One region of the Alteromonas sp. 5NW40-0090 genome, then DNA from elsewhere that is predicted to be linked to it. Evidence: predicted binding sites of a transcription regulator. Region 1 holds the regulator's gene; each other region holds the start of a gene.
What was found. Region 1 encodes LexA, which represses DNA repair genes until DNA is damaged. Its sites were predicted from a motif close to TACTGTATNNNNATACAGTA; they were not measured.
Positions count from the first base shown of each region.

Region 1 (3,888 bases):
ATTCAACGTAGTTAAGTTGTCAGATAACTCAATTCAGTGGTCGCTGAGCCAAAATCAAAACAGCCAAGTCTCACTCATCGAAGCTGTAGACGTTAATGACGATAATTTTGTTGATGCGGTCATTGTCGAAAACAATCGACTCAAAGCATTCGATATTGAAAACCAAGTCCTCATCGATTCTGTCATCAACGAGTTTTCAATTGATGCTGTCGCTGAGCTCACCAATAATGGTGAACACTTCTTTGCTGTTAGTGGCTATGAATCATTAAAGCTCTATACAATGCGAGATGGCGAGTTTGTCGGACTTAATGAACTAGATGTTTCTTGTAGTCAATTGATAAGAATTAATGCCGATGGCGACGACGCCTCTGAGTTCGCATGCTTAGATAGAAACTACAATAGAATAAATATTTATGACGTAACAAATGACGCCTTGGTACTTAAGGACGCCATAACGCCTACATTCAATCTTCAAAATATAGCCGTTATTCCGACGACATCGTCTAATCAATCAATACTTGGCATTTACCAAGCTGAAGAATATGACTCATCGTATGGTTATTATGACAACGTTGCTTACCGAGTCACTGAAATAGATAACAAAGGACATGTTATTTGGCGTAGCCCTTCCATTGGCATTAATCATGTCGATGGTATGCATACCCGAGAGAACAATGCCGGTGAAGTAGAGCTTCAAATAGGTAATCCGAACATGGCCCTTCTTGTGAAATAAAGGTAAGACACTTGTCGCTATCTATTGCTTATGGCAAAAGACGCGGCAAGTGCTTGTTATTTAGTTTTAGGTGTATATACTTACAGGAACTGTATGAACAGACAGGTCTTTTATGCGCCCACTCACAGCTCGACAAACAGAAGTTTTAGAACTTATCAAAACCACCATGCAAGAAACGGGGATGCCGCCCACGCGTGCGGAAATCGCTCGTCAACTTGGTTTTCGTTCTGCCAACGCTGCAGAAGAACATTTGAAAGCCTTGGCGCGTAAAGGCGTGATAGAAATTCTGCCGGGTACCTCTCGGGGTATCAAACTCAATATTCCCCTCGAAAATGACGTACCTGAAGAAGAAGGCCTACCTCTCATTGGACGTGTGGCGGCGGGTGAGCCAATTTTGGCGCAAGAGCATGTAGAATCACACTACAAGGTAGACCCTGCACTGTTTCAACCTCAAGCAGACTTTTTACTGCGTGTTAACGGCATGAGTATGAAAGACATAGGTATTCTAGATGGTGACCTCCTTGCTGTGCATCGCACCACCGATGTTCACAATGGCCAAGTCGTTGTGGCACGTGTAGACGAAGACGTTACGGTAAAGCGTTTAGAGAAACGTGGTCGTGAAGTATTACTTCATGCCGAAAACGAAGAATTTGCACCTATTCGAGTAGACCTAGCCAACGAACCTTTTGCTATTGAGGGGATCGCAGTAGGCGTTATAAGAAACGCGGACTGGATGTAAGGTTTTAACACCTTCAACGAAAAGCGGCGCACTAGCCGCTTTTTTTATGCCTTTTATTGCTTTATTTCTACCAGTTTTCTGGAGTTAGGGTGTACAAGCACGCTTTTAAAAAATGAACCCAACCAAAACTGTCAGAAAACGTATTAAGCGTATTTTGCCCGTGAATGAACTACTGAATATGCATTCATTATTTTAAAGTCTGTTTGAAAATAAATATTTACAACCTATTAGTTGTTGATTTTATGGTCAAATGATTGCTCATAGAACCTTTGGGTTGTTCAAAATGTGCGTTTGATTTCATCCTCGCTTAGTACATGCTCATTTCTTTTTCCATCCAATATGTAACGTAAGGCTGCCACGGCAAATGATTAAAAATTGAACGCTTCGTTAAATTTTTAACAGAAAAGACTAGACGGCACGGCATTATTGCGCAATTCTTAGACAGAGATTAACAAAATAATAACAATGACTCTAAATTTGTTTTACAAGTTGAGGTGATGGGTCAATCGTTCGCAAACCATTTGGTAGGGCATCGCGCAAAATAATCAGCGTTTTTGGTCTTGCTATTACGGAGGTGCTGAGTGAAACAACTAACGACCGTTTTCGCAAAATGGTGTTCAACAATACCGTTTTTGCTTTTTTCTCCTTTGCTTCTTGCCCAAGAAGTCAGTGAAGAGGCTTCTTCACTTAATTTAAGACGCGGTGCCACCGACATCAGTGGTCAGGTTTACGACCTCCACATGCTGATGTTTTTTATATGCGTTGGCATTGCTGTTGTAGTGTTTGGGGTTATGTTTGCCTCGATGTATCTGCACAGAAAGTCCCGTGGCGCGAAGCCAGCAAATTTTCATGAGAACGTGAAGGTTGAAATTGCTTGGACCGTTATTCCTTTCCTTATTCTTATTTTCATGGCGGTACCCGCAGCGAATACCCTAATTGCTATGGAAGACACGTCTGAGCCTGACATGACGGTGTTAGTAACAGGCTCTCAATGGAAATGGCATTACAAGTACATGGATAGCGACGTAGAGTTTTATTCTTTACTCGCCACTCAGCGCGAGCAAATAGAAAACAAATTTCAGAAAACAGATAACTACCTGCTGGAAGTTGACCGCCCATTGGTTATTCCTACTGGAAAAAAAGTACGCTTTCTTATTACTTCAGACGACGTGATCCACTCTTGGTGGGTTCCTGATTTTGCTGTGAAAAAAGATGCCAACCCCGGTTTTATTAACGAGTCTTGGGCCAAGGTGAATGAGCCTGGTATTTATCGCGGACAGTGCGCAGAGCTTTGTGGAAAAGACCACGGCTATATGCCGGTTGTGGTGATTGCTAAAGAGCCTGCGGAATTTGATAAATGGATGGGCGAACAAGAAGAAATTGTTCGCAAAGCGAAAGAAGAAGAGCAACGCCTACTTTCTATGAACATGTCGATGGATGAGTTAATGAAAGTTGGCGAGCGTGTTTACAACACCACCTGCGCAGCTTGCCATATGCCAAATGGTGAAGGTTTACCTGGCGTGTTCCCAGCATTAAAGGGCAGCAAAATGGCGTTAGAAGATCAGCAAGGTCACATTGATATTGTACTTCACGGTAAGTCGGGTACGGCTATGCAGGCGTTTAGCAAAATGCTAAGCCTTAAAGAAATTGCAGCGGTAGTGACTTATGAGCGCAATGCCTGGGGCAATAACACTGGCGACATGGTGCAGGCCAAAGACGTCAATGCAGTGGCAAACGGAAACTAGGAGCAGAAAAATGAGCAAAGCAACTGAAGTTATTTCGCCTGATACCTCTGCGCCTCATAGCGGTCACGCACGTGGCGATCACCTACATGATGATCATGAACACCACGACCATATTCCTAAAGGGATAACGCGCTGGTTGTTTACTACTAACCATAAAGACATAGGCACACTTTACCTGTGGTTTGCCTTTATCATGTTTTTAGTTGGTGGTGCGATGGCCATGGTGATCCGCGCTGAACTATTCCAACCTGGTCTGCAAATTGTAGAACCAAACTTCTTTAACCAAATGACCACGGTACACGGACTTATCATGGTATTTGGTGCAGTAATGCCTGCCTTTACTGGGCTCGCAAACTGGCTTATTCCAATGATGATTGGCGCCCCTGACATGGCGTTACCGCGCATGAATAACTGGAGCTTCTGGATTTTACCTGGTGCCTTTCTCATTCTACTGAGTTCGCTCTTTATGGAAGGTGGCGGCCCTGCTTTTGGTTGGACTTTCTACGCACCCCTTTCAACGACTTACAGTGGCGATTCGACAGCATTGTTTGTGTTCTCTGTTCACATCATGGGTATTTCATCCATTATGGGTGCGATTAACGTGATTGTGACCATCTTTAATATGCGTGCGCCAGGCATGACCTGGATGAAAATGCCGCTGTTTGTATGGA
Region 1 covers NZ_BAAJLT010000002.1:112,451-116,338, forward strand. Annotated here, with positions in the region: gene AC27KT_RS02565 (hypothetical protein) at 1-733, shown strand, start outside; gene lexA (transcriptional repressor LexA) at 846-1,472, shown strand; gene coxB (cytochrome c oxidase subunit II) at 2,054-3,217, shown strand; gene ctaD (cytochrome c oxidase subunit I) at 3,228-3,888, shown strand, end outside.

Region 2 (3,888 bases), on a different contig from region 1:
ACTGCAGTTGTCTATTACGTCCTCAGGAAGCCGTTTTGCGTTGTCAGTCTGCGCAAGCGGCGATGGTGTAATGTGAAGAAAAAGACGCGCAGTTTCGAAATCTTGAGACACTAAGTTTGAGCACACATGCATATTTTCCCACGCTTTTTCATCAGCCGATAATGAAGGACGCCTATAGTGATTAAGCGAAGCGAGCTGTGCTTCTATGCTCCGAGCATTGTCGTTAGCGGAAGTTGCTACTTCAATTTCAAAAGGCTCTGCCACACTGTGCTGCTGCATGGCAAGATATAAAGAGAACAAAGCCCCCTGAGACGATGAACGCGCAAGTACACCACTTCGCTCCCAGTAAATACTGGGGTCGATTGTTGTTCGTTCATTCGCTGAAGTTATATCTGCTGACATTCATACTAAACGTTTTATATGTATACGCATGTTTTCGGCAAGATAATGTTTTTCTTAAGCTTATTTTTAAAAGTTAGATATACTTAGTAGAAGTAAATGCTGCGCTCATTCACGGATTTGAAATGCAATTTAGCAACAAACAAGTATTGATTGTTGAAGATCAACGCCCTTTCCTACTACTTTTGAAAGGGTTAATGCATTCGATGGGCGCATCCGATGTAGTCACTAAATCTTCCGCTGAACAAGCTGTATCCCTGTGCAAAAAGCATAAGTTTGATATTGTTATCTGTGACTTACACTTGGGAGCCGAGAATAAAAATGGCTATGAACTTATCGAAGAATTACGTACCCGCAGGCTTATTGGCCCCACATCTGTTTTCATTCTTATCAGCGCTGATAGCGCTCGACCTGTGGTACTAGGTAGTATTGAGCGGCGACCAGATGACTTTCTGATAAAACCCTTCTCACAAGTACAACTAAAATCTCGCATTATTCGGGCTTGGCAGAAAAGACAATTCCTTCAGTATGTATTCAATTTGATTGAGCAAGGTGAGATTAATAGCGCGATAGACCAAATTGAAACGCTTTTAGAAAATCCTCGTCATTACAAAGGGCACTGCGAGCAGCTTTTAGTGGAACTCTATTGGCGAATATCACAGCCTGAAAAAGCACTTGATGTTCTGCGTAGTTATATAGACGGTAAACCAGTTTTATGGGCGCAAGTTGCCATCGGAAGGTCTTATCTCCTTCTTAACGAATATGAAAAAGCGATATCGGTTGCCAAGAAAATACTGAAGCGCAACAGGTTCAATGCCGACGCTCATGATATGCTTGCACAGGCGCATCAGGCTTTGGAAGCTGGTGTAAAGGCATTAGAAGCGATAAAAGAGGCTATAAAGCTGTCTCCCTTTTCATTACCTCGACATTTTAAAGCCTGCGAAATTGGTCGCCAGAATGACGATTTGATATTAGCCGCAACATCCAGCCAGGCTATTTGGGACTTGTCTAAACGCACGGTGAATAAGAAAAGCTTACACTGGTGCGGCATTATTCGTAGTTTACTCGATGTTGCTGAGTTTGCTGAAGATAAAAAGCAGCGCAATAAATATCAACAAGAAGCCTTGCTTACTCTCCAGAGAGGTAAGTTTGATGAACATTTACAAAAAGTAGACAGAGAGTTTGACGTTGATATTTTTGGCAATATTGTAAATGCCAGAATAAGTGCGATAGACGGAAAATTAATCGACGCTAAACGTCACTTAAATACTTCTCAAGCACTATTAGACGATAAATATTCCGAGGTTCCCACTGCTTTTATTCCCGATAGCATTAAGGTTATGTACAAGCTGGGAGAATATGACGACGCGCTGCAACTTAATTCTATTCTCTCATCGAGAGGTGACGAACTCGACCAAAATAGTGTGAACATGCTAGAGACACAGGCTAAAAATGCACAGAAAAATCTAGCGAGTTACCAACAGTTTAACCGCGAAGGTATTCAACACTATCAACAGCAAGACTACGAACGAGCAAAAGCTTCGTTTGCCCTTGCTCAGGGTTTTGCCCCCGTTAATACAGGCGTTGCACTAAATTTGCTTCAGTGTCTTCTTCAGATAGCCATACAAGAAGATAAGGCCGAAATGAAATTGATAAACGAATGTAAGCGTTTGTTTAAGCTTATTGATGACATGACACTCAAAGCGCCATACAAAGAAAAGTACGAAAACATTCGAGATGAACTTTCTAAATATATTGGCTTTTGATAGCCAGTGCTATATTGGTTTTTTTTAAAGCAAACTTACCTTTTCTTTCTCTAGCAACTTGTTGCCTTATGCCCATTCATCTATGTAGTAAGCCGCTAAGGCTTACATTAAATCTTGCTTCCCTATTAGCGTTACCATTTGTACTGTATATATATACATGCTATAAAATAATACAACCCAGCCTATGCCAAAAAAGCTCGTATCGATGATTTGGCGAAAAATACTAGGTTGTTTGCTGTGATTGGTTAAAGGAAGTATACATCGGCGATGCATGACAGACTGATACAAAAACTTGAAATTCTTTCCGATGCGGCCAAGTACGACGCGTCTTGTGCGAGCGGTTCCGCCGGTAAACGACAAGCGGGGAAAACCGAAAAAGCAGGCATAGGCTCGCTTACCGGTGGCTCGGGTATATGCCACAGTTTTACGCCTGATGGTAGGTGTGTATCGCTGCTTAAGATTCTTATGACAAACTACTGTATTTATGATTGTCATTATTGCATTAATAGGGTTTCAAGCAATGTTCAACGAGCGCGTTTTACGGTTAAAGAAACGGTAGAATTAACCCTTAACTTTTACAAGCGCAATTACATTGAGGGTTTGTTTTTAAGCTCTGGGATTGTGGGATCACCCGGCATCACTATGGAGAGCATGGTACGCATCGCAAAGTCTTTGCGCCTTGATCATGGTTTTAAGGGATATATTCATCTTAAAACTATCCCGAATGCATCGCCAGAATTACAAGCAGAGGCAGGCCTTTATGCAGACAGGCTTAGTATTAATGTAGAAATGCCCACGCAGTCTTCGCTAAATAAATACGCACCAGAGAAAGACCTTAATGATATTCATAGGTCGATGAATACGCTAAAAGAAAAAATTGCAGAGCATAAAGTAGACAAGACGTATTCAGGTAAACGCCCTCCCCGTTTTGTACCAGGGGGACAGTCTACGCAAATGATTATAGGTGCCGATGGGTCGAACGATAAAACCATTTTAGGTACAAGCGTAAAGCTCTATAGCGAGCAAAAACTTCGTCGTGTATATTACTCGGCATTTTCCCCTATTCCTGATGCTTCGGAAGTTTTACCGTTAAAACCGGCGCCATTGATACGAGAACACCGCCTATATCAAGCGGATTGGCTTTTGCGCTTTTACGGCTTTGGCTTAGATGAAATCTTGCAAGATGACATGTTAAACATGGACTACGACCCTAAACTTGCATGGGCACTTCGCAATCGTCACATGTTTCCGATAGATTTAAACAAAGCTGATAAGCAGATGCTGCTGCGCGTTCCCGGCCTTGGTGCACGAACGGTACAAAGAATTCTATCTATAAGGCGTAATACTAAGCTTAACTGGATCGACCTTACAAAAATGCGTCTACCCCTTAAAAAGTTGAAGCCTTTCATCAGCGTGGGAGATTACTTCCCTGATATCCATTTACTCGACAGTAATAATTTTGAGCTTCAGTTTAAACAGCCTAAACAGTTTGAGTTGTTTGGCGCTTGAGTATGATGATAACGCAGATATGTTCAGCCTCAGACTAAAAGGTCGCTCTATATGAAGATCATTACCATTACTTCAGTACCTGGCTTTGATGAATGGCGCGAAGCCTCGCGTCGATGCATCGCTGAGCGTATTCGCCCTGAACATCTCATCTGGCAGAACGCGCATTCAGTACAAAACGATCTGTTTGGTAGCGATGCTGAGCCATGCGAAAGCA
Region 2 covers NZ_BAAJLT010000005.1:216,969-220,856, reverse strand. Annotated here, with positions in the region: gene AC27KT_RS08155 (VC2046/SO_2500 family protein) at 1-402, opposite strand, end outside; gene AC27KT_RS08150 (response regulator) at 525-2,165, shown strand; gene AC27KT_RS08145 (putative DNA modification/repair radical SAM protein) at 2,433-3,674, shown strand; gene AC27KT_RS08140 (TIGR03915 family putative DNA repair protein) at 3,726-3,888, shown strand, end outside.
Region 2: the regulator LexA is predicted to act here: its motif matches at 2,307-2,326, upstream of AC27KT_RS08145 (putative DNA modification/repair radical SAM protein).

Region 3 (3,888 bases), 230 kb from region 1:
ACAGCGAAACCAAATAAGTGCACCCCAGTATTAGTAAAATGATAATAACGCTGCTTTGACCAAACAGCGGGCTGCTTAAAAACAATCCATAGGTACTGCTTAACCAAGGTTTTAGTGCGCTCATAAGCCCGGCTACCAAGCCTAAACTCAGTACTGCACTCACAATCGTAAGCAGCATAGCTTCAATCTGTATGAGTAGCAGTAAGGTAAACGGTCCTGCGCCTATAGTTCGTAAAACCGCGATTTCTTGATAACGCTCTCTCATCGTTGCCAGCAGCATAGTCGCAAGCCCAATTAGCGCGCAGATGACGATAAGACCGGAAAGTCCAAGCAATAGCGATTCAACATTTCCCATAATTTGCCAAAGTTCTGCGAGTGCCATGCCCGGTAGAATAGCCATTAGCGGCTCTTTTTTACTTTGATTAATTTGATACTGAAGCTGCAGTGCAGTTACCCGATGTTTAAGCCCCAGCATCACCACGGATACTGACTCAGGCGTAAACGCTTCGCTATTGTAAACTGCATGTTCTTTTGTATGCTCGTCATGCTCATGCTCATGCTCATGCTCATGCTCATGCTCATGCTCGTTCGCCTTGTCAGCAGATTTACGGCCTAACATTGAGGTGGGGGAATGTTTAGGTCCTGTGTGGGCTTCTTCAAGTCCCTGTAGGGTAACGTATACGGCTTTATCTACGGGCGTACCGGTTTTCTTAACTATGCCTGAGATAGTGAAAGGGTGATCATCATGGTTGTTGAACGATACGCTACCCAGACCATGGGAAATAATAATCTTATCCCCTACCTTGTACCCCAATGATTTGGCGATATCTGCGCCAATAACGGTAGACAGTGGCTGCGTAAATGTCGAGCCTGCTGCCATTTCAAGTGATTGCATATCACCGTATTTAAAGTGGTCGAAAAAGCTGTTGGTCGTACCTACTACTCTAAAACCTCTGTGGGTATCACCCAAAGATAGTGGGATAAGCCACGATACCTGCTTGTTAGATTGAAGCGCCGCAATACTTTTATATTCAATACCTTTGGTGGGAGTGCCTATATTAAACACTGATGACAGGAGTAAATTAAGCTGTCCACTTGGTGCGCCAACAATAAGATCTACACCAGAAACGGTGCGCGTAAAACTGGTTTTAACTTGGGTGCGAATAATGTCCACGCACAAAAGTAAACTAATGCTGATGGTAATGCTTAAAAGTGTGAGGATTGCCGTTGTTTTCCTGCGCTTTAAGCTTTCAATAGCAATGGTACTTAGCATTACGCACGCTCCTGTGCTTTTGGGGCCTCAGCGCCTCGCGTTTTTATGTGGTTTGTACTTGGGCTTAATTCACTCATGCTGCAGTGGCGGTCGAAATAACTCTCCATGGCTTTATCGTGACTAACAAAAATCATGGTGCTTTCACCTGCAACGTCTTTTAGCAGCGACATAAAACTATCTCTGGCATCGGTATCTAGGGCAGAGGTAGGTTCATCGACAATTAATAATTGTGGGTCGTTAATCAGTGCTCTGGCAATGGCAACGCGCTGCTGCTGACCAATACTCAATGCGTCAGCTTTCGCATGCAGCACGTGAGAAGGCAGCTGTAGCTTGTCCAGTAAATGACGAAGCTTTGCGTCTGATGCTGTCTTGCTGACGTTTGTACTTGCAAAATACACCGCCGCATTAATGTTCTGTGCCACAGAAAGGTAGGGAATAAGATTAAATTGTTGAAAAACAACGCCGATATTGCGTGCTCTAAACTTGTCCCGCTGTCGGTTCGATAATGCGGAGAAAGGCTGCGCTAATAAGGCGATGTCGCCCTGAGTTGGAGTTAATGTTCCGCACAGCAAATTGAGCAATGTGCTCTTTCCGCTACCCGAAGGCCCTGAGAGAAAAACGTGCTCACCTTGCGAAACTTGCCACGCTTTAATGTCAATGATGGGGGAACTTTCTTTGGTGTACGAAAACTGTAAATTGCTAACTTCAATCGCTGTATTGCGCTCTTTATTCACTGCGTTGCGCTGGGAGTGAGTGCTATTGTTTTTACTGATGGTATTCACGCTAAGCCCGACCTGTATTTACGTCTTATGTTCACATTAGCAAAAGCGACACGTCTGTTCACCCAGTTAAAAACCAGAGAAAACACATTGCCGCGTTGAGGTAATGTTATCAAATAACATTTTTGCGTATAGCTATGCTATCAGATCTCATCAGCCTAAAGCGGCAATTGCTCTTATTAATTGCTCATCATAACGACGTAAAAGAGAGGCGCGCCTAAATTATCAGCCGTTAGCTTGTAGTTTTACCACTTCTGCGCTTTCATCTTCTAAAACGCTTTCAGCCGTTGCACCTTTGAAAATCTTACTGATTTTATCTTTGTTTTTAGACAGCATAATGGTGAGCTCTTCCACTACGCTATCGTCTAGCTTAATGCCCTTCGCATGAATGTAGTCAGCAAGGTTATCTGCTGCATCGAGCATTTTGTCATACTGATCGGCTTCTTTTTTGTCGGTAGTTACCAATTTTTCTACCCCTTTGTGCGTAACAACATACTGTGTGGTAATGGCCATGGTAGGTCCCCTGTTTATTAAAGACACAAAAACTGTACAGTATTTTACTGTATAAATAAACAGTATTTTGGTTAAATGTCTGAGCGTAGTGTTTGGGGAAAGGGCAAATGATTGTTCTAAAGGTGATTAATGCTTGTGCAATTAGTAACTGCTGCGTATAATGCGCGCCCTTACAGCCATCCCAATTCGTTCCTTGTCTCCATACAGTCGGCTGTACTGTCGAGGCTACAACCGTAAGGAGCTATAATGCGTCATTACGAAATCGTATTTATGGTTCACCCTGATCAGAGTGAACAAGTACCTGGTATGATCGAGCGTTATACCACAATCCTAAAGCAAGACGGTGGTCAGATTCATCGTTTAGAAGATTGGGGCCGTCGTCAACTGGCTTACCCAATTGAAAAGCTGCACAAAGCCCACTACGTACTTATCAATGCTGAAGCGTCTGCAGAAGCTGTTGATGAATTGGAAAATGCTTTCCGTTTCAACGACGTGATCCTACGTAACATGGTTATGCGCACTAAGACTGCTGTGACTGAGCCTTCTCCAATGATGAAAGAAGAGCCTCGTCGTGAGCGTCGTGACGATTCTGCTCCTCGCCAAGATCGCGCGGAAAAGAAAACTGAAACCACTGAAGACAACGCTTAAGGAGATCACCCATGGCTCGTTTTTTCAGACGTCGTAAGTTCTGCCGTTTCACTGCAGAAGGTGTGACTGAGATTGATTACAAAGATATCGCTACTCTTAAGAACTACATCACTGAGAGCGGTAAAATTGTCCCTAGCCGTATTACTGGTACAAGCGCAAAATATCAGCGTCAGCTGTCTTCTGCGATCAAGCGCGCACGTTTCCTTGCGTTGCTTCCGTACACTGATTCACACAAGTAATTTGGCGAATATAAGGGTTAGCTAAGATGAATATCATCCTACTAGATAAAATCGCCAACCTTGGCGGCCTGGGCGACCAAGTGACTGTTAAGTCTGGTTACGCTCGTAACTTCCTTTTCCCACAGGGTAAAGCGGTTCCTGCAACTAAAGACAACGTTGAAAAGTTCGAAGCACGTCGTGCTGAACTTGAAGCGAAAATTGCTGAGCAACTAGCTGCTGCTAACGCACGCGCTGAAAAAGTTGCTGAGCTTGCTGAAGTTACAATCGCAGCTCCTGCTGGTGACGAAGGTAAACTATTTGGCTCTGTTGGTACTCGTGACATCGCTGATGCAATCACTGCAGCTGGCGTTGAAGTACAAAAAGCAGAAGTTAAACTACCTACTGGTACTCTTCGTGAGACTGGTGAGTATGACATCGACTTACAACTTCACTCTGA
Region 3 covers NZ_BAAJLT010000002.1:342,298-346,185, forward strand. Annotated here, with positions in the region: gene AC27KT_RS03595 (ABC transporter permease) at 1-1,273, opposite strand, end outside; gene AC27KT_RS03600 (ABC transporter ATP-binding protein) at 1,273-2,055, opposite strand; gene AC27KT_RS03605 (YebG family protein) at 2,278-2,565, opposite strand; gene rpsF (30S ribosomal protein S6) at 2,812-3,213, shown strand; gene rpsR (30S ribosomal protein S18) at 3,225-3,452, shown strand; gene rplI (50S ribosomal protein L9) at 3,479-3,888, shown strand, end outside.
Region 3: the regulator LexA is predicted to act here: its motif matches at 2,611-2,630, upstream of AC27KT_RS03605 (YebG family protein).

Region 4 (3,888 bases), on a different contig from region 1:
TGAAATTACCGCCTACACTTTCAAACTCAATAGCTAAATCGGTCATCAATCTGCTATTTAAAGAAATATAAACCCCCAGAAGTGGGCTTTCCTCAGAAGCATCGGGAATGCCCGCCTCTACAGGCATAGACATGGTGCAGCAAGTATATTTGCTGGTGTTAAAGGTATACTTATCCCCATTCAAAATGGCTTCTTTACCGCCGTGAACAATGGCAGTTAGTGACGGTTCGTATACTACAGGAGCACATTCGATGGGCTGTGTTATTTTAAAAAGTTGAACACCATCGATCCCGGTATCGTATAAGCCGCTGTTTTCCACTTTCTCTTCAATTAACTGCTTTATTAGTGCTTTGCTCATAGCGTTTTACACCACTACCCCATCTTTTGTTTACGTCGTGTTTTTTGATTTTTTGCGTTTTGCAATCTAGCAGCAAACTTCACCCTTAACAACAAGGTGATACGATTAGGCAAGTTTTCAAGAGTTTTTCGCCTACTTTACCCAATCGTTAGTCATTATATTACAAGTATACAAAATTTAGTGGCAAAAGGTGTGAAGCAGATGACAAAGAGTAATCTATTTGGAAAAGGCGGTTGGACGCCATCTCGTATTGAAAACGCAAACGGTAAGACGTTTTTAATAACAGGCGCAAATACGGGCGCTGGGTTTGAGGCTACACGTATTCTACTGTCCAAAGGTGCGAAAGTCGTTATGTTGAACCGAAGCCCGAGCAAATCCCATGACGCTATCGCTACGTTAAAGCAAGAGTTTGGTAACGATGCCAATGTCAGCTATATACGCCTTGACCTAAGCAGCCTTAATGCTGTGAGACAGTCAGCAAAAGAAATCTTAGCTCAAGTTCCTACTATCGACGCGCTAATTTGTAATGCTGCTATTGCACAAATATCAACGCAAGAATTAACCGAGGATGGTTTTGAAAGCCAATTAGGCGTTAACCATTACGGTCACTTTTTACTGTGTGGTTTGTTATTCGATCGTATCAATGAGTCGAAAGGACGCATTGTAGTCGTTGCTAGTGAAGGGCACAAAATGGGCCTAAGAACCATGCAGTTTAATGACATGAACTGGGACAAAAATTACAACCCCAACAAGGTATACAGCCAAAGTAAACTGGCGCAAATGATGTTTGCTTACGAATTACAAGACAAAGTAAAAGCACATAATAAACACGTGAAGGTGTTTGTGTGTCACCCCGGAGCGTCGAACACCACCCTTATACGAGAAAGTGCTAACTGGGTAACCCGTATTTCTTGGTCCTTTATGGTGAAAATAGGGCTGGCGCAGTCTGCCGAGAAAGGCGCCTACCCTGAAGTGATGTGTGCCACCGAAGATAACCTTAAACAGCGTGCCTATTATGGACCAACAGGGTTAATGAATTTTGGCGGCCCTGTTGGAGAGGGTAAATTGGAGGAGTTTGCTGTAGACAAAAAAGTGCTAACAAAACTTTGGGCCGTATCAGAAGAAGCGACCGACTTTACCTGGTCGTTTTAATTACTAAATTGAATGTTGATGAAATGAGAAAAGCTGTTTTTATTTCGGGCTATTGAGTCAACTTGGAGGTGCTATTTTAGGATAGTGGCTCTTTATTATTTTATACACTTGAAAAGTAACGAATAAATCTTTATTGCAAGCTTAATTCCAAAGTTAAAATAACTGAAATAATGTACGATTAGTCAGTTTTTTCAATGAGTTATTTAAAACTTGTCAAAACCTCCTATAATATTGGCTATAGGAGTGGTAATTATGACGAAATATGTCTTCTTATATACGGAAACTACAGGTTTAGATCCCCATAAAGGTAACCATCGGATCATCGACCTAGCTTGCATAGAATATGAAGATGCTGCTCCAACAGGACATGTATTCAATCTCAAAATTAACCCTGAGGGCAAAAAGTCCGTTAAGAGCGCTTTTCGAGTTCATGAAATCCTAGATGAAGAATTAGAAGGCCAACCCACCTTTAGTGATATCCATCAGCAATTCATTGAATTTATCAGGGACAGTCACCTCGTTATCTTCAATGCAGCTTTTGATTTACGGTTTTTAAATGCAGAGTTAAACCGAGTTAATTACCCTTCAACGGTGTCTGATATTTGTGCTGAAGTCACTTGTGCAATGGAGCTTGCTAAGAGCAAATTTGGTGCTAGGAAAATCAGCCAAGATGCGGCTTGCTTACGATACGGCATTGATATTTCAAGGCGAACTAAACACAGTGCGCTACTTGATGCTTCTTTAATGTGCAGAGCTGTTTTTCAAATTACTTGATGATACGGTTGAGCCGCTAAAATCAACACCACAGCAGAATAAGCATACGCCAACCAAAGCCATATCCATTCCAAGAGCTTATAAAAACAAGGAAACTGGCATATATACCCAGCTTAACTTTTGTAAAAATCCAGAATGTAAGAATTTTGGTGTCGTAGCTAAAAACCCCACTTACAAAGAAAATGGTGAGCTTAAACGGGGCTTAGGTAACGAATACAAGCTTACATGGAGTGACGATAAATCTGAGCATCTGCTCACTTGCAAATTATGTGGTCACAGTACCACCATGCTACACAATCGTTGTTTTGAATTAGAAGTAAAACGTCTTTCAACCATATACGAGCCAGTCGAGCCAACGTGTCAGAATAAAGCTATCCCCGGACAACCTAAGACGTTTCGGCACTACTATATCCCACTATCTCCTAATAATAGGCGTGGCATTAAAAAGCAAAAGCCTCGGTGTAAAAACAGAGACAAGGGAATTTATACTCACCCCGAACTCTACAAATTAGATGGGAAAGCCCAGCCTGGCCGCATTGTCGAGCGCATTGTCAAAAAGCCACTCAAAAAAGGTCGTAAGCCCGTCACTCAAATAATCAAGGAAGAAAAGCTTGGCTCACAATTTCTTACCTGTCATGCATGTGATAGTAAGATAACTGTTAAGTTAAACCCAGCAAACCGTCATTATCGAGATTCAGATAACGTTAAAATCTTCAAAGATTTAATGAATAAAGACATCTTTAATCGCATGGTGGACAAGCATGAACTGGGGGCTAAGGTTATCTACGACAAAATCAACTTTTTCTACGAGCAAGCCTTAGCCTTTGACCATTATCACTCACAGATGATTGACCATGCGGTAGCAACCAGAACACTGAATCTTAGTTCTGATAGACAGTTCTATTTAAGTAACTGGGGCGACCATAACATGCCAAAACCTACGCCCATCGTGAATACATCAACGGTCGATAATCAATCAGGCTTTGTATTCGTTTCCAATGTGAATTTTGATTTCACCAGTGATTATCTAGAGATAAACAAAGAGCATCGAGAAAAGAAAGAGCAGGAAAAATTTCCGTATTACAGACGTTACGCGCAATACGTATTAAGCAATGATGATGTTAATGTTCAGGCACCTGAGCATGAACGCACTGTTGACCTCCAGCTACCACCCAAAGGATTACTGGTACAGCAAGCGTATAGCGTATTGGCTCACTGTGCTTTACTTAAACAAAAGCTCAAATATGCTAACCAAATTAACTTATACGCTGATAATGATTCGGGTATCAAATTAGCCCTAGGAGCCGTTTTTCACGATTGGATAGCACACAATAAGCTTTATGCCTTTCAAATCTCATCAGAGAAAACAGGCAGCGTTCAGTATCTAGATGAAGACGCATCAAAACGATTTAGAGAAGTTCGAGCGAATGCGAAAAAAGAAAACCCAGACATCACCAACGAAGGCATCAAAAAAGCCCTTTGGGAAGCGCAATTATCAAACCGAGTTCGTGTCGGTAATGCGAAGTCAGAATGGATAATCAACCCTAATAGTAAATCGCGTTTAGCAATGATGCTGACACTAGGCGATGTGAAGAGCATGAATC
Region 4 covers NZ_BAAJLT010000001.1:81,796-85,683, forward strand. Annotated here, with positions in the region: gene AC27KT_RS00365 (AraC family transcriptional regulator) at 1-358, opposite strand, end outside; gene AC27KT_RS00370 (SDR family oxidoreductase) at 560-1,510, shown strand; gene AC27KT_RS00375 (exonuclease domain-containing protein) at 1,763-2,284, shown strand; gene AC27KT_RS00380 (hypothetical protein) at 2,571-3,888, shown strand, end outside.
Region 4: the regulator LexA is predicted to act here: its motif matches at 1,679-1,698, upstream of AC27KT_RS00375 (exonuclease domain-containing protein).